Prochlorococcus marinus XMU1406: one gene and its partner. The protein of the gene in region 1 interacts with the protein of each later gene in a pairwise test. Links are inferred from orthologs where the notes say so. Each region holds a gene or a part of one and is shown in the gene's direction. Other genes may lie near its edges.

Region 1 (9,591 bases):
CTTTGCAAATCAGGATCGACTAGAGAACTATTATATGGATCGTCTTTAACAACATCGATTGCAGGCAACAAATCAGCTAAGGCTCTGATTGTAGTGGACTTTCCAGTCCCTCTATCACCCATTATCATCACTCCTCCAATTCTTGGATCAATAACATTTAACAAGAGAGCTAATTTCATTTCTTCTTGACCAATTACAGCTGTAAAAGGAAAAACTCTTCTTTTCTTTGTTGAAGGCACAGTTTTAGTTTTCTTAAATATTCAAATAATCAATAGATGCTACTTCAGAAAATGTTTTTAGTAAATATCCCTTTCAAATTAAAACTACAAATAAATAAAATTTAATGTAATTAATTATGTAGCTAATTTCTTTCTGAATTGTTCAAAAACCAGTTTATTTGATGGACAATTCCTCTTAAAACATTTATTTCGTGCGTTGATGTATTTGCCCTCAAAATAAAATTCTTAAATTTACTGATTTTTGCCTTAGAAGTATGTTTTAAGAGATATCCAACTCGCAAAAGCATTTCATCTATCTCCACAAATGTATCATGTACTTCTTTCGATGATGCTAATTTAAAAACTTTTAACTCATTATTTAAATTCTTTTTGGAAGACTTATTTAATTCATACAAAACTATTGAGACAGCATGAGAAAGATTTAATGAAGGATTATTGTGAGAAGTTGGGATATTAAAAGTTTTATTTGCCAGAAGCAATTCACTGTTAGTTAAACCTCTATCTTCTCTTCCAAATATAATTGCTAAATTACTAATCTTTTTAAAGGATAAAGTCCAATCAAATATATCTTCCGAAGATTCAAGCAATGAATCTTTATTTACATCAATCCTTCCAGAAGATGCTAGAACTAAATCACAATCAAAAATTGCTTTTTGAAGATCATCAAAAATCTTACAATGTTCAAGAAATTTTTGACCTTTAAGGGCCATTTTTTTTGCTTCTAAAGAAAATATATCGCATTTCGGAGAAACAATTCTTAATTCATCAACTTCAAAATTACTGCATAATCTAGCAACGCTCCCTACATTTAAAGGGCCATTTGGTTCAACTAATATTACCTTTAAATTAGAAAAATTTTTTCCCAAAGTTATTCAAGGCTATGAAGATACTTTAATAAATTGGACATATTTATAGGATCGATTTCAAAACTTGGCATAGGAGGAGTTAGGCCTCCAGTAACTTGTTTTATTATCTCTTTATCATTCAAACGTTGAGTTATTGAGTGTAAGTCTGGGCCCACTAATCCTCTTGCTGTAATTCCATGACATCCAACACAATTTATCTTAAAAAGAGCATCTCCTTCCTCAGCAGAGCCATTAAGCTCAAGTGTCTCAATAATATATTTGTTATTTTCATGATGATTTACGAAAAATATTGAAAAACAAATCAATAAAACTCCCATTAAAATAAAAACAATTTTAAGGAATTCTCTTTTAAAGTCTCTTTCTGCTGCAGTTGATGAAGATGTTGACACAAAAAATAGTCTCTATGTAACAATTGTGGATAAGAAATTCAAAAAAGGCAAAAAAATGATCGAGCCTCTTCTATGTGGAATTGTTCTAGGTTTAGTTCCAATAACTCTTCTTGGATTATTCGTAAGTGCATGGAATCAATACAGAAGAGGTTCAGGGATGCTGGACATTGATTAAAAATGTTAATCTTGACTGCCCATAGTTCCTTACATCTATAGTTTCCCACAAAGTACTTTTCTTAATAAATAAGTTTGGAGAATGTTCATAAATAACTATTGAATCTTTTTTTAAAAAATTACAATTGAATAATTGATTTAAAACTAATTCATGGAGATCCACATCGTATGGAGGATCTAGATAAACAAAATCAAATTTTAATTTGTTTAAATCCATATTTCTAGATGATAAGTTTCTCTCATAATTTGGTTTTGTCCATTTCAAAACGTCTTTACAAATAACTTCGAAATCATTCCTCCTATTCTCTATATTTTCCAACGAGAGTAAATTTTCTAAGCAAATTTTTGAGTTAATTTTGTTTTTTTCAATTGCAAGTATTTTTCTTGCCCCGTGATTATAGGCTTCACAAGATATAGCCCCAGTTCCACTAAATAAATCTAACCAGTTACTGTTTTTAACTCTATTATTCAATATATTAAATATTGCCTCTCTCACTCTCAAAGTTGTAGGTCTGGTATAAGAATTATTTGGGCTTTGGAGTTTTTTACCACCTATTAATCTCAAGTTTGTCTTCATCAGTAATTATCAATTATTGAATATTACTAAGCCATCGTCTCAAAAGTTTTTCACCGGTTTTTCCAGATTTTTCCGGATGAAATTGACAGGCCAATAAATTATCATTCTCAATCATTGCAGTTAATTTTTCAGAGCCATAATCAACCTGAGCTGCAATAATCTTTGAATCATTTGGGTTTGCATGATAGGAATGTACAAAATAGACCCAATTATTTAATTCTTCTAGTTCTAATAGAGTATTTTGTTTTGTAGGTAAAAGTTGGCACCAACCCATGTGTGGGATTCTTTGGTTAACAATATTAGGAATTTTTTGTATTTTTCCTTTTAAAATTCCCAGCCCTTGAACCTTTCCTTCATCACTAGATTCAAAAAGGAGTTGGAGACCAAGACATATCCCCAAAAAAGACTTCCCACTTTTAATCCAATTTTTCAAATCAGTTATCAAATCCGTATTTATAAGATTATTCATGGCTGGATCAAATGCTCCCACACCAGGAAGTATTATCGCCTTACAAAACTTAGACTCGTTAAAATTTTTAATTAATATTATTTCTTCTCCAAGACTTTCTAGAGATTTTGTTACGGAATGAATATTACCCATCCCATAATCTATAAGTCCAATTTTATGCAAAGCTTTTAAATTTATAAATGCTTAGATAAAGTGCTAGAAAGAGTAGCTTTTGGTACAGCACCAACAACGGTATCAACCTTTTGGCCTCCTTTAAAGATCATTAATGTAGGAATACTTCTAATTCCATATTGACTGGCAACATTTGGATTCTCATCCGTATTTAATTTAAAAACCTTAATTTTCCCTTCAAAGTCTTTTGAAATTTCTTCCACAACTGGTGCAACCATCCTACATGGACCGCACCAAGGTGCCCAAAAATCAACCAATACTGGTAGATCACTTTGCAGTACATCTTTGTCAAATGAAGAATCAGTTACGGCTTGAGCTGATGACATAATTTAAGTATTCCTTTTGAAAATTTAGCAGGCAATTCTTTTAAGTGATGATTTCATTACAGATTAAATCATATAAGTAACAAAATATCTAAAAAAGCCCGATTAATCGGGCGATTTAGTGTGTGAGGAGTATGGGGTTTCCCCCATCAATTCATAATAACTCCTAATGAGAAAATTGTTCAATTTAATGCTTAATTTACTAAGGTTTTATAATTTGCTCTAAATGAACTACTTACCCATCCCAAGCTGCTGAGCTTTTTGATAAACCTTACCTTCTGTAAGAAGCGATGGTGCGATAACTATTTCAACTTCTTGCATTTCTTTAATGTTTTTTGCCCCAAGAGTACTCATTGAAGTTCTAATGGCTCCTAATAAGTTATGTGTCCCATCGTCAAGCAGGGCAGGGCCTTTAATTATCCTTTCTAAGGATCCTGTAGAACCAACTTCAATTCTTGTGCCCCTCGGCAATACAGGACTTGGAGTAGCCATACCCCAGTGAAATCCTTTACCTGGAGCATTTAAGGATTTAGCTATTGGGGATCCAATCATTACAGCATCAGAACCACATGCCAAACATTTACAAATATCTCCTCCCGTCACAATTCCTCCATCACCAATAATAGGAATATAACGACCACTTTCTTTAAAGTAATCATTTCTTGCCTTACTACAATCAGAAATAGCAGTTGCTTGAGGAATTCCAATTCCTAATACACCTCTTGATGTACATGCTGCTCCAGGGCCTATACCAACCATTAATCCTGCAACTCCAGCATCCATGAGCAGTTTTGCAACTTCGTAAGTGACACAATTACCTGCGATAATTGGGACATTCATAGATTGACAAAGGTCTTTAATATTTAAGGTTTCCTTACCCTCAATACCAAGATGTTCAGTAGAAACAACTGTTCCTTGAAGGAAAAATAAATCTATTTTGGAATTATTAAGAGTTTCTTTAAACTTAAGAGCAGCTTGAGGAGTCCCACTAAAAGCTGCGATGCCTCCTCTTTCTTTGACCTCATTTATTCTTTGTAAAATCAATCCCTCCTTAACGGGTTCACTGTATATCTTCTGCATTAATGGAACAAAATCATTCTTCCCGACTGATGCTATTTGATTCAATATTTCATCAGGTTTTTCATATCGTGTTTGTATGCCCTCCATATTGATAACCCCAAGGGATCCTAATTTTGTAAGTTCTACAGCCGTATTGACATCGACAACGCTGTCCATAGCGCTAGCTACAATCGGAACTTCTCTTTTGAAATCGCCTATTGACCAAGAAGGATCAGTCAAATCGTAATCAAGTGTTCTATTACCGGGAACTAAAGCTATTTCATCAATGCCATAAGCCCTTCTGACTTTTTTATTTAAACCAAGTTCAATATTCACGGATTTTTTCATTTATTCTGATTAAATTAACAACTAAAGGGGCAATAAGCCAAGGTTTATTCAAAAACAACAGGTTTTATTTTGATTTGTGTGTAAATGTGAGTATTTGGGAATTAAATAAATCTTTTTTTTTATTCATTATGACAATCAGCGATTATTATTAAAAAAAGGATTTTTGTATGTCTGATATTTTAGATTCTGATAGCTCAGGGTTAAGCGAAGATAACGACCGAATTATTCAGACTGACTTAAGAAATGAGATGTCTCGCTCTTATCTCGAGTATGCAATGAGCGTTATAGTTGGTCGAGCTCTTCCAGATGCAAGAGATGGATTAAAACCTGTTCATAGAAGAATTCTTTATGCAATGTATGAACTTGGTTTGACTAGCGCTAGACCATACAGAAAATGTGCAAGAGTTGTTGGAGAAGTACTTGGTAAATACCACCCTCATGGCGATACAGCTGTTTATGATGCTCTGGTTAGGATGGCACAGGATTTCTCTATGAGGATGCCACTCATAGATGGCCATGGAAACTTTGGTTCTGTAGATAATGATCCTCCAGCAGCAATGAGATATACAGAATCTCGTTTAAAGTCCCTTACAGATGAAAGTTTACTAGAGGATATTGAATCTGAAACTGTAGATTTTTCCGATAATTTTGACGGTTCTCAACAAGAGCCAACGGTTTTGCCAGCTAGGATTCCTCAACTACTTCTAAATGGATCATCTGGAATAGCAGTAGGAATGGCAACAAATATTCCACCTCATAACTTAGGGGAATTAATTAATGGCCTTAAATCAATAATCAACAACCCTTCGATAGAAGATAGAGAACTTTTTGAAATAATCAAGGGTCCAGATTTCCCCACAGGTGGTCAAATCTTAAGCAGAGATGGTATCAAAGAAACTTTCAAAACAGGAAGGGGTTCAATAACTATGAGAGGTGTAGCAAATATTGAACAAATTAAATCTCCTGGTAGGGCAGAGAAAGATGCCGTAATAATTACAGAGCTTCCATTTCAAACTAACAAAGCTGCATTGATAGAAAGAATTGCTGACTTGGTTAATGAAAAAAAATTAGAAGGTATTTCTGATATTAGAGATGAAAGTGATCGAGATGGAATGAGGATTGTTATTGAACTAAAAAGGGATGCCTACCCACAAGTAGTTTTAAATAATTTATTTAAGTTAACACCTCTACAAAATAACTTTAGTGCAAATATCCTAGCTTTAGTAAAAGGAGAGCCCACAACGCTTTCACTAAGGAAAATGTTAGATGTTTTTCTAGACTTCAGAGTAGAGACAATAAGGCGAAGAACAAGATTTTTATTAAAAAAGGCTGAAGAAAGAGATCACATTGTAAAAGGTCTTTTACTAGCATTGGCTGCTATGGATAAGATAATCAATCTAATAAGATCAGCAAAAGATACAGTTTCAGCTAGAGAAAAATTACAAACTGATCATGAGTTATCTGCCACACAGGCAGAAGCAATTTTACAAATGCAATTAAGAAGATTAACAGCACTAGAAGCAGATAAAATCAAAGGGGAACATAATGAGTTAACCCAAAAAATCGGCCAATATCAGCAAATATTGAATAGTAAAGAAAGAATTTTTGAAATTATTCTTGAAGAGATTAATAAAATCGATGAAAGATTTTCCTCTCCAAGAAAAACAGAAATACTTGATTTAGGTGGTGGTCTAGATGATATTGATCTTATCGCTAATGACAGATCTGTAGTTTTATTAACTGAAGCAGGTTATTTAAAAAGAATGCCTGTTAATGAATTCGAATCTACAAGTCGCGGGTCAAGAGGTAAAGCTGGAACGAAGACACAAGAAGATGATGAAGTAAAACTATTTATAAGCTGTAATGATCATGATACTCTTTTACTTTTCAGTGACAGAGGGGTATCTTATGCTCTCCCAGCATATAGAGTTCCTATGAGTAGCAGAACGGCCAAAGGTACTCCATCAGTTCAACTTCTCCCAATTCCAAGAGAAGAAAAGATAACTTCTCTTGTTGCAGTAGATTCTTTTGATAACGATTGTTATCTATTAATGCTTACGAAGGCGGGATTTATAAAAAGAACTTCACTTTCTGCTTTCTCAAAAATTCGATCAAATGGTTTAATTGCAATAAATCTTGAGGATGGAGATGCTTTAACTTGGGTTAGATTATCAAAAGAAGGCGATAGTGTTTTGATTGGATCAAGAACAGGAATGGCGATTCATTTCAGATTAGATATTAACGAATTAAGGCCACTTGGTAGGACCGCAAGGGGGGTTAAATCTATGAACCTTAGGCAAGGAGATAATCTTGTATCTATGGATGTTTTAACATCTGATTTGGTTGATCAATTAGCTAAAAATGAAGATCTTACTAAAGAATTTGACGAAAATCTTGAAGTTAACGCTTCAGAAGGTCCTTGGGTACTAATAGCTAGTGCATTTGGACTAGGTAAAAGAGTACCTGTAACTCAATTTAGATTACAAAAAAGAGCAGGCATGGGTTTAAGAGCAATAAAATTCAGAATTCAAGATGATGTATTAGTGTGTTTGAAGGTCCTCGGAGAAGGGGAAGAATTACTTTTTGTGACCGAAAAAGGTGTAATAGTAAGAACAAACGCAGACAAAATTTCCCAACAATCTAGAGCCGCTACTGGAGTTAAATTACAAAGATTGGATGAGGGTGATCATTTATCAGAAGTTGTATTAGTTCCTCATGAACAAACAGAAGAAACAGACCAATTCGACTCAGGCATAGAAAATTAAGAGAAAATGGTTTATTAGATAATATGCAAATACTTGATATTTTAATTTTAGGATCCGGGCCTGCAGCACTATGCTTGGCTTCAGAATTAGCCAAACAAGATCTAAATATAAAGGGGATATCAACTAAATCCCCAAATGAAAAATGGGAAAATACCTATGGTATTTGGGCTTCTGAATTAGAGGAATTAGGATTAGAGTCTTTGTTATCTCATCGGTGGTGTAAAACAGTTAGTTTTTTTGGAAATGGGGAGAATAAAAATGGAGATAATCCAACAAAACATAATTACGATTATGGTTTAATAAATCAAGAAGCTTTTCAAAATGAACTTTTAAAAAAGTGTAAAGGGATTGAATGGTTGAATGAAACAGCAAAAGATATTAAAGAGAAAAATAAACTATCTGAGGTAATTTGTTTTTCAGGTCTAAGAATAAAGGCGCGGTTAGTAATTGACGCAAGTGGTCATAAAAGTAATTTTGTAAAAAGACCAGTCCAAAATGAAATCGCTCAACAAGCTGCGTATGGAATTGTCGGTAAATTTTCATCGCCACCCGTAAATAAGGAACAGTTTGTTTTAATGGATTTTCGTCCAAATCATTTAAACAATGAAGAAAAGTTATCATCTCCTTCTTTTCTTTATGCAATGGATCTTGGAAATGAAACTTTTTTTGTTGAAGAAACATCATTAGCTAGTTACCCTGCTTTATCTCAAGAAAATCTTAAAAAAAGACTTTTTAAAAGACTGAATAGTAAGGGTATTGAGGTAAGTGAAATTCTTCATGAAGAGAATTGCCTTTTCCCCATGAATTTACCCCTACCATTTAAAAAACAATTTGTACTTGGTTTTGGAGGGTCTGCAAGCATGGTGCATCCTGCATCAGGTTATATGATTGGATCTTTGCTAAGAAGAGCTCCACTCCTTGCAGAAAAATTAGCAATCTTTTTAAAAGAACCTAATTTAAGTTCTCTAGAATTAGCTACAAAAGGTTGGGAGATCCTATGGCCTTACGAGTTAACACAAAGGCATAGACTTTACCAATATGGTCTAAAAAGATTGATGAGTTTTGACGAAAGTAGATTAAGAAGCTTTTTCTTAAATTTCTTTAGATTATCTACCAATGAGTGGGTAGGTTTTCTTACTAATACACTTCCACTTCCAAAACTAATTTATGTGATGAGTAAGATGTTTGTAAATTCACCTTTAAATGTAAAACTAGGAATGCTTAAGTTAAATTAGTATTTGTTTATTTTCGCCAATCATCAATATTAATATCTGAGAAAACTTTATCTTCTTCCTCAATATCTTCAAGAAATTTTAAATTAATTTTGGAATGATTTTTAATCATTTCAACTATTTTCCAGAATCTGAACAAGTGTCTTTCTATCCTCTCTTTCGCAAGCTCAGTTGTAGTTCCAGCTCTTAGGATAAAACTCCAATCAGAGGACTCAGAGAGAAGTAATTCTCTTGCTGCTTGTTTGAAAAGTCTTGGAGACAAATCATTATTAAAATTTTTCGAGCATAAATCAACAAATGTTGAGCCTGCTTTTGTGATCTCTGGAACAATCCATGAATTTGAATCATTAATCCAATAATTATGGTAACCTCCTTGTCCCCAGCTTGATGGTGATGGGTCGCAAATCTGAAGATTTGGCTTTTGAAGTAAGAATTCTTTTAAATTTGTGAGCTTAATTGAATATTTACTAGAGTTCTTTAAAATATTTTCAATAAAAAAAGGCCCCTCATACCACCAATGACCAAATAACTCTGCGTCAAATGGAGCTACCAACAAAGGATTAAAGGAAGAGGATAAAGTTAATTTTTCTAATTGTTTGGATCTCGCCAGAAGATAATCTTCAGCATGTTCTACAGCCTTCTTTTTAGCTTCATTTTCTAAGTAAAACGCCTTTTCACCTAATGGTACGTTATTGTCTGTAATTTTATGAAACTTCAAACCCAAAGGTCTTTTAGTTAAGATACCTTTCTCTTGGAGCTTGGAGATAGGTAATTCCCATCCCAAATCTTTGTGAAATTCCCTATAAACTTTGTCTCCAGGGAAGCCATCCTTAGCAGACCAAACGGGCAAAGTTGACTCACTATCTCTTCCGAAGAACGCAACGCCATTTTTCGAGCAGATTGGAGCATACACTCCATACCTAGGCCTTGGTGTGGAATTCAGAATCCCATGACCGTCTAAGATTGCATATCTTATTCC
Region 2 (9,297 bases), on another replicon or contig:
GATCACAATTTTTTAAAATTTCCCAACATTTTTTCTGACCAAGTTCTTCTAATTGTTGTCTCAAATTATTTTGAGGAGGGACATCTGGTGCAAAAAAACCTTTTGTTATTGAGTTCATATACAACCCACTCCCTCCAACAAGAAAAGGGAGATTATTTTGTCTAATTTCTCTTTTTATTGATTTTTGGGCAATTTCTTGAAATTGTTTTACATTAATTTGATGGATTGGCTCTTCAATATCTATTAAAAAATGTTTTATTCGTTTTTGCTGGTTTTTAGATGGCTTGGCTGTTCCAATATCCATTGACTTATAAATTTGCCTTGAATCGATGTTGTGTATACGAGTTTTAAAATATTCTGCAATTTCAATAGCTAATTCTGTTTTGCCACTTGCAGTAGGCCCAATTAAAGTTATTACACGAGGCGGATATGAAGACATATGAATTTTTGAAGAAAAAAATATTAGCTATATAATGAAAGTGATTAAATTTTTCATTGACTTCGAGCCTTTATCTTATTGCAGTGGTAAGTTTAATGAAAGACCTTTTAAAAATAACATTTTAAAAGTTTAATATTTTTTTTATATTAAATGAGTGAGGACAAAAGATCTAATAAAATCTCAAATGATTATGGCGCGGAACAAATTCAGGTTTTAGAAGGGTTAGAACCAGTTCGTAAACGACCTGGCATGTATATAGGCTCTACAGGGCCTAGGGGATTACATCATTTAGTATATGAGGTAGTTGATAACTCAGTTGATGAAGCACTTGCAGGACATTGTGATCACATAGAAATAGTTCTTCGAGCAGATGGTTCTGCTTTAATTTCTGATAATGGACGAGGTATTCCAACAGATATTCATCCAAGAACTGGCAAAAGTGCCTTAGAGACTGTACTGACTGTTCTTCATGCAGGAGGTAAATTTGGAAGTGGTGGTTATAAAGTTTCAGGGGGTTTGCATGGAGTAGGAATTTCTGTAGTTAATGCTTTAAGCGAATGGGTCAATGTGACTGTTTACAGGGATGGTAGCGAATTTAATCAAAGATTTGAAAAAGGTGTATCAAAGGGTGAGTTGCAAACTAAAAAACAGATTGATAAACCATTTAAGAAAGGAACAACTATTTGCTTTAAACCCGACAAAACGATTTTTTCTGGAGGAATTGAATTTGAATATGCTCTTCTCTCATCGAGGTTAAGAGAACTAGCTTATCTTAACGGTGGTGTAAAAATTGTTTTTAGAGACGAAAGAAATCAATCATCAGATGGTTCTTTTAAAGAAGAAATTTACTTATATCAAGGAGGTATTAAAGAATATGTGGAGTACATGAATGCAGAAAAAGAGTCGATTCATCCTGAAATAATTTATGTTGATTCACAGAAAGAAAATGTATATGTAGAGGCAGCTTTACAGTGGTGTTCAGATGTATATTCAGATAATATTTTAGGATTTGCAAATAATATTCGAACTATTGATGGAGGAACTCATATTGAAGGGCTTAAAACAGTTCTGACTAGAACTTTTAATAATCTTGCAAAAAAGAGAGGAAAAAGAAAAGATATTGAAAAAAATTTAGCTGGCGAAAATATTAGGGAGGGCTTGACTGTTGTTTTATCGGTAAAAGTTCCAGATCCTGAATTTGAAGGACAAACAAAAACAAAATTAGGAAATACTGAGGTAAGAGGAATTGTGGATTCTCTCATTGGGGAGGCTCTTACAAAATATATGGAATTCAATCCTGGAATCTTGGACTTGATTCTTGAAAAAGCAATTCAATCATTTAATGCAGCAGAAGCTGCGAGAAGAGCTAGAGAATTAGTAAGAAGAAAAAGTGTTTTAGAAAGTTCTACATTGCCTGGTAAATTAGCAGATTGTAGCTCTAGAGATCCCTCAGAATCAGAAATTTATATAGTTGAGGGAGATTCAGCTGGTGGTTCCGCAAAACAAGGACGAGATAGAAACTTTCAGGCTATTTTGCCTCTCAGGGGTAAAATTCTTAATATTGAAAAAACTGATGATACTAAAATATATAAAAATACAGAAATACAGTCATTAATAACAGCTCTAGGATTAGGAATAAAAGGAGAGGAGTTCGACGTGAGCTCTTTGAGATATCATAGAGTCGTAATTATGACGGATGCTGATGTTGATGGTGCGCATATAAGAACTTTATTATTGACATTTTTTTATAGATACCAAAGAGAACTTGTTGAGAAAGGTTTTATATACATTGCTTGTCCCCCTCTATATAAAGTTGAAAGAGGTAAGAATCATAATTACTGTTATAACGAGAATCAATTAAAGGATACAATTGCTAGTTTTGGAGAAAATGCAAATTATAATATCCAAAGGTTTAAGGGATTAGGTGAGATGATGCCTAAACAATTATGGGATACAACTATGAATCCTCAAACGAGGATGATGAAAAGGGTTGAAATTGAAGATGCACTTGAAGCTGACAGAATATTTAATATTTTAATGGGAGATAAAGTGGCACCAAGAAGAGAATTTATTGAAACTCATAGTAGCAACTTAGATATGGCAACTTTAGATATATGATTAATAATCTTCTAAAGAATTTTTGTTTAATTACTTTTGCATTAATTGCTCCAATTACATTACCTGCTGGTGGGATCCAAAAAAGTTTAAATCAAAATAAATTCCTTCAAAATACGAATGAAATTATATTGAGTTCCAATGCTTCTCTTTTTTCTTATCCTCAAATTCATGCTAAGGAATTATTAGTTCTTGATGTAGGTGCAACTTTATCCGTATTACGTCATTGGAAAGTAAGCAAAAATGAAACTTGGGTTAGGGTTGAATTAGCTTCTAATAAATTTTTAGATCATCCTAATAAGATTTTAAAAGGCTGGATCAAAATGTAAATTTTGGATTTTAGTTCAATAGTTATTATTTTACTTGGCAGCACTTTAGGATTAATACTGAGAATATCCATAAAGAATAATTTTAAAAAAAGTATAGGTTTTAATATTCAATATACTTCAATAGTAAATTTTTTATCATCTTTTTTTTTAGGAATTTTAATAGCATTAAATTTTATTAATAACGAAATATTAGTGTTATTTTATAGCGGTTTTTTAGGATGTTTTAGTACATTTTCTTCCTTTATATATCAACTATTTATCCTATTTAAAAAGAGACAATTCTTAAGATTATTTTTCCACTACATTGAAGTGATAATTTTTACTTTCTTATTCTTTTGTTTTGGTTATTTTCTTATTCAATTTTTTTTGAAGTGAAAATAAATAATTTTATTTATGTTCTTTTGGCTGCCTACTTGGCAACTTTCCTGAGATTATTTATAAATAATAACTTTATTATTTCAATAATTGGATCATTTATGGTGGGTTTTTTTATCAGTAAAAGATTAAGTAATTCAATAAAAAAAATTTTATTCAGTGGTTTTTTTTCTTGCTTTACATCATTTAGCGGATTTATATATTTTTTGTACAAAATTTTTAATCAAGGGGATTGGATAAGATTTATAATTTTTTTTAATTTAATCATTATTGTAAATTTATTCACAATGTTTTGCGGGTTCTGGATAAGTAGAAAAATTACTTAGATTTCATATAATAGTGTTGTTACTTTGAACAGGGATTATATTTATGAAGGAAAATAATCTTGAAACAGTTACATCCTTATCTACTGATTTAAGTACACGAGAAAACATTACTATACAACTTGAAGAATTGCTTATCGCGGGAAATTATGATGAGGCAAAGCTGCTTTTAGAGCCTTCTCAACCGGTTGATATTGCAGATGCTATTGGAAGCCTTCCACAAATATTGCAGGCATTAGCATTTCGATTATTAAAGAAAAATGAAGCAATTGAGGTTTATGAATATTTAGATCCAGTAGTTCAGCAAACTTTATTAGAAAGACTTCGTTCAGGAGAAGTTTTAGAAATCGTTGAAAAAATGTCTCCTGATGATAGGGTTCAACTCTTTGATGAATTACCTGCAAAAGTTGTACGCAAATTTCTATCTGCTCTTAGTCCTGGTGAAAGAAAAGTAACAGCTGAATTACTTGGATATGAGCCTGAAACTGCTGGAAGATTAATGACAACTGAATTTATAGATCTTAAAGAGATGCAAACAGCATCTGAGGCTCTTGCCATAGTTAGAAAAAGAGCTCCATTTACTGAAACTATCTATAGCCTATACGTTACAGATAAAGAAAGACATTTAACTGGTATTCTTTCTTTAAGAGACCTTGTAACTGCTGATCCTTCTAAGCCAATTGGAGACGTTATGACAAGAGATGTAGTTAATATTTCTACCAATACGAATCAAGAAGAGGTTGCTCGAGCAATACAAAGATATGATTTTTTAGCACTCCCGGTTGTTGATAGAGAAAAAAGACTTGTTGGGATAGTAACTGTCGATGATTTAATTGATGTTATAGAACAAGAAGCTACAAGAGATATTTATGCAGCAGGGGCAGTACAACCTGGAGATGAAGATGATTATTTCCAAAGTAGTTTGTTTACGATTGCTCGAAGAAGAATTTTATGGTTATTAATTTTGGTTTTTGCAAATGGTTTAACGACAAAAGTTATAGCTATGAATGACCAAATATTAAAGGAAATAGTTTTATTAGCTGCATTTATTCCACTTCTTATAGGCACTGGGGGAAATGTTGGAGCTCAAAGTTCAACGGTTGTCATTAGAGGTTTAAGTACTCAAAAATTGAAGTCTCTTGGTGCAATTAAGGCAGTATTTAAGGAGGCAATAACAGGCGCTCTTTTAGGAGTTTTAATGATGCTTGTAGTATTTCCCTTCGCTTGGTGGCAAGGAGAAGGACCTTTGATCGCCTCTGCGGTGGGGATAAGTTTAATATCTATAACAACTTTAGCTGCTACAACAGGAGCGATCCTCCCTTTGTTGTTTGACAGAATGAAATTGGATCCAGCTTTAATGTCTTCTCCTTTTATTACAACTGTCACTGATATTGCTGGTGTATTTATTTATCTCAGTACGGCAAAATGGCTATTAAGCTCTTCATTAGTCTGAATTGACTAGGTATTTATTCTCATTTTTGTAAAAATGTGGATTTTTTTGTTTAACTTTACATTTCTTAATGGTATTGTTTACAAAACAACATTTAATCTTCATGTCTTCTGAAACAATAAGTGAAAATAAATTAGCATCAATCGCAACTATAAAAGCTAGTAATGATGTAGATCTTGTTCGATCATACTTAAGGGATATTGGAAGAGTTCCTTTACTCTCGCATGAGCAAGAAATTACTCTAGGTCGACAAGTTCAAGAGTACATGGAAGTTGAAAGAGCAGAATTGGAAATTATTGAATTTACAGGAGATAAGCCTAGTATTGATGATTTATCAAATAAATTAGACTTATCTACGTCAATAATAAAAAAAAGATTGAGAGCTGGACAGAGAGCTAAAGAAAGGATGGTTGCAGCTAACTTAAGATTGGTTGTAAGTGTTGCAAAAAAATATACAAAAAGAAATATGGAACTTTTGGACTTAATTCAGGAGGGAACTATAGGACTAGTGAGGGGAGTTGAAAAATTTGATCCGGCCAGAGGATACAAGTTTTCAACATATGCATATTGGTGGATTAGGCAAGGTATTACAAGAGCAATAGCTGAAAAAAGTCGGGCAATAAGGCTGCCAATTCATATAACTGAAATGTTGAATAAGTTAAAAAAAGGTCAAAGAGAGCTCAGTCAAGAAATGTCTAGAACTCCAACTGTAAGCGAGCTTGCGAAATACGTAGAGCTTCCCGAAGATGACGTTAAAGATTTAATGTGTAAAGCTGGGCAGCCAGTCAGTCTTGAAACTAAAGTTGGTGATGGTGAAGACACTGTTTTGTTAGATTTACTGGCAGGGGGCGAGGATTTGCCAGACGAACAAATAGAGATGGATTGTATGAGAGGTGATTTGCATTCTCTTTTACATCAATTACCTGATCTGCAATGTAGAGTTTTAAGGATGAGATACGGAATGGATGGCGATGAGCCAATGTCTCTTACAGGGATAGGAAGGGTACTAGGGATAAGCAGAGATCGAGTAAGAAACCTAGAAAGAGATGGATTAAGAGGCTTGAGAAGACTTAGTGATAATGTCGAAGCTTATTTTGTTTCTTGAATAAATTCATTTATTAATTTATTTGTTTTTTCAGGTTCTTCATCATGAGGACAATGACCAGCCCCATTAATAATATCTAATCTCTTAATATTTTTGAATTCTTTCTTCCACTCTTTTGCTTCATTTAAAGATTCCCAAGGATCTTTTTCTCCCCAAATTAATTGAATGGGGGCATCAACTTTATCAAAAAGGTCAGTAGCAAGATAGTCATCAAATAAGTTAATAAAACCACGAAATGCTTCTTTAGAGTTTTCCCTTTGTGAGGGTTGATAAAGTATTTCAATCAATTCTTTATCGATATTCTTTCCTGAAGGGTAGGCTTGTTCAAGTATTTTCTTTATAACTTTTGGATTAGCAGCTCTTGTAAAAAGTGTATTACTAATTACTCTTTGTCTGACTATTGTTTTAAGGATGGGTCTAAGTAGATTCATTAAGATATCACTTTTTTGTAAACGTTTATCATCCATAGTTCTTTGTGCACAATCAATCAAAATGACACCTTTGCAACTATCTTTGAGGATTTCAGCAGCTTTCAATGCAATAACACCACCAATTGAATTTCCTACCAAGTAAACAGGAGATTTTATTACCTCTGCACAAAACGTTGATATTTGATTACCCCATAAGTCAAAAGAATATTTAATTGAGTTTTCTTTATAAGGTTCATAATTTAATAAAGCACTAGGCTGACTGCTTTTCCCAAATCCTAATAAGTCAATTGCGTAGCAGTTAGAAAGTTTACCAAGAAAATCTTGATTATATCTCCAATGGTTTTTTGATGCCCCAAACCCATGAACTAATAAAATTTTAATATTTTTTTCAGAAGTAGATTCTCTTGATAAAGACCAAGAAATTTCCCAATTTTTCCACTCCCAAATTTCAGATTTATTTAAAGACACTATGAAAATTCTTTTAATTAAACTTTAATTCAAAAAAAAATTATTCGTTTTTAATAAATTATTCTTAGTTAAGAAAAAGCGTTCATTTTATGAAAAAGAAAAAGGTCATATGTATTGGAGAGGCTTTAATAGACAGAATAAGAAATAAGTCAAATCAGGGATTTACAGATTTTTTGGGTGGTGCGCCGGCTAATGTTGCTTGTGCATTAAGAAAATTAAAAATTGATTCAACATTCATAGGATGTTTGGGTAGTGATGATTATGGAAAAAAATTTATTAAGCAATTTAATAAATTGGACGTTAATTTAGATTTCTTGCAATTAGATAATGATTCATCTACTCGCGTGGTTAATGTAGATAGAGATCAATTTGGAGATCGTTTTTTTTCAGGCTTTGAGGAAAGTTCACATGCATGCTTTGCAGACGAAGTTCTTAGTAAGAAATTAATTGAAAAAGAAATTTTAAATTTGGAGAAATCTTTTCTAGAAACAAAATATTTGGTTACGGGAACGATTTTATTATCATCTCCAATATCGGCAGAGACTATTTTTTTTCTTCTTGAACAGGCTAAAAAATTTGAAGTCAAAATAGTCATTGATTTGAATTGGAGAGAGGTCTTTTGGGATCATTCAAGTTTTTCATCAGAAATTAGTAAAGCCGCGAGAGTTAATTTAATAAAGAAATTTTTAAATCATGCAAATGTTTTAAAACTTGCTAAGGAAGAAGCAACTTTGTTTTTTGAGGATGAAAATCCCTTGTTAATATCTCAACAATTGTCTAACAGACCAGATGTAGTAATAACTGATGGAAAAAATCCCGTTGTATGGTATATCAATGGATTACAGGGAATTACCGAAATTCCTGCTTCACAAAAAATTGTTGATACAACTGGTGCAGGCGATGCTTTTTTAGCAGGCTTAATTTCAAAATTAATTTCTTTTGGCTATCCTTCAAAGCAACTAGAGATAGAAGATTTTATTAAGTTCGCAGGTGTTTGTGGATTATTAACTTGTCTTGGTGAAGGCGCCATCGAGCAACAGCCATATTATGAGAAGGTTAATAAATTTTTGGGATCTCTTATTTCGTAGTGTCTTCCATAATTTTTTGCGTAACTAATTTCTATTTTCCAAAAATTATTAATAACTGGTTCTACCAATTCTGGCCATTCAACAACTAAAATAGCTCGTCTTTGTATTGCCTCTTCTTCTTCTGAAAAAAAAACTTCTTTTGCTGAAGAAACATTTTCTAACCTGTATAAATCAAGGTGAATTAGTGGGATTTTTCCAGAGTTATAGTGATGCGATAAAGCAAATGTAGGGCTTGTAATGTCCTCAGAGATTGATAAGCCTTGAGCAATCCCTTGCACAAATGAAGTTTTCCCAGCCCCAATAGGACCCTGTAATAAAACAATTGATTGGGGATTTAATTTGTGTGAGAGTTTTTTTCCTAAATTTATAGTTTCTTTTAAATTCTCAACAAACACAAAATTGTACAAAAATCATCTATAGTTTAATAGAAAAACAATTTATTAGATATGGTTATAGCCAATTCAGTTAAAACCTCTACACCAAACTACGTTATTGCTGATATCTCCTTATCAGATTTTGGCCGTAAAGAAATTAAGATTGCCGAAACGGAAATGCCAGGATTAATGGCACTTAGAGATAAATATCAATCTGAGAAGCCACTCAAAGGTGCGAAAATAGCTGGGAGTCTTCATATGACTATTCAGACAGCAGTATTAATAGAAACTCTTGTTGATCTTGGTGCAGAAGTAAAATGGGCTTCATGTAATATTTTTTCAACTCAAGATCATGCGGCTGCTGCCATAGCAGATCAAGGAATTTCTGTATATGCAAAAAAAGGTGAGACTCTTGTTGAATACTGGCAGTATACCCACTATATCCTTGATTGGGGTTCAGACTCTCCAAACATGATTCTTGATGATGGGGGAGATGCAACTGGCTTATTAATACTTGGTAGTAAAGCAGAAAAAGATTTATCTGTTTTAGATAATCCCGGTAATGAAGAAGAAATTGCTTTATTCAATTCTATTAAGTCCAAGTTGAAAAATGATAGTGACTTTTATTCTAGAATTAAGAGTAATATCATTGGTGTTACTGAAGAAACTACAACGGGAGTTGCAAGACTTTATCAACTTCAAAAGCAAAATGCTTTACCATTTCCTGCTATCAACGTTAATGATTCAGTAACTAAGAGCAAATTTGATAATTTATATGGCTGTCGAGAATCTCTAGTTGA

The links.
Region 2: the proteins of gyrA (region 1) and gyrB interact in binary tests that used the Escherichia coli proteins (3 or more experiments, as listed by UniProt). The link is inferred for Prochlorococcus marinus XMU1406 from one-to-one orthologs.

The regions. Positions count from the first base shown.
Region 1 is NZ_JAAORG010000001.1:951,509-961,099, forward strand. Bases 4,399-7,581 are described here. They hold gyrA (DNA gyrase subunit A), read left to right. Parts: upstream 4,399-4,782; coding sequence 4,783-7,380; downstream 7,381-7,581. Other genes in these bases: HA149_RS05620 (GuaB3 family IMP dehydrogenase-related protein), read right to left, coding at 4,399-4,603; crtL (lycopene beta cyclase), read left to right, coding at 7,404-7,581. In the rest of the region: bchI (magnesium chelatase ATPase subunit I), read right to left, coding at 1-239; HA149_RS05590 (RNA methyltransferase), read right to left, coding at 362-1,111; HA149_RS05595 (cytochrome c), read right to left, coding at 1,108-1,494; petG (cytochrome b6-f complex subunit V), read left to right, coding at 1,550-1,669; 16S rRNA (guanine(966)-N(2))-methyltransferase RsmD, read right to left, coding at 1,646-2,245; imidazole glycerol phosphate synthase subunit HisH, read right to left, coding at 2,259-2,876; trxA (thioredoxin), read right to left, coding at 2,888-3,211; more of HA149_RS05620, read right to left, coding at 3,440-4,398; more of crtL, read left to right, coding at 7,582-8,615; HA149_RS05635 (glycoside hydrolase family 57 protein), read right to left, coding at 8,623-9,591. UniProt on the Escherichia coli protein: A type II topoisomerase that negatively supercoils closed circular double-stranded (ds) DNA in an ATP-dependent manner to maintain chromosomes in an underwound state.
Region 2 is NZ_JAAORG010000003.1:473,060-482,356, reverse strand. The notes cover bases 185-3,073. They hold gyrB (DNA topoisomerase (ATP-hydrolyzing) subunit B), read left to right. Parts: upstream 185-589; coding sequence 590-2,557; downstream 2,558-3,073. Other genes in these bases: HA149_RS09055 (CrcB family protein), read left to right, coding at 2,887-3,073; HA149_RS09060 (hypothetical protein), read left to right, coding at 2,554-2,883; miaA (tRNA (adenosine(37)-N6)-dimethylallyltransferase MiaA), read right to left, coding at 185-439. Also shown: more of miaA, read right to left, coding at 1-184; more of HA149_RS09055, read left to right, coding at 3,074-3,258; HA149_RS09050 (CrcB family protein), read left to right, coding at 3,255-3,584; mgtE (magnesium transporter), read left to right, coding at 3,628-5,034; HA149_RS09040 (RpoD/SigA family RNA polymerase sigma factor), read left to right, coding at 5,135-6,136; HA149_RS09035 (alpha/beta fold hydrolase), read right to left, coding at 6,121-7,035; HA149_RS09030 (carbohydrate kinase family protein), read left to right, coding at 7,125-8,123; tRNA (adenosine(37)-N6)-threonylcarbamoyltransferase complex ATPase subunit type 1 TsaE, read right to left, coding at 8,081-8,518; ahcY (adenosylhomocysteinase), read left to right, coding at 8,570-9,297. UniProt on the Escherichia coli protein: DNA gyrase negatively supercoils closed circular double-stranded DNA in an ATP-dependent manner to maintain chromosomes in an underwound state.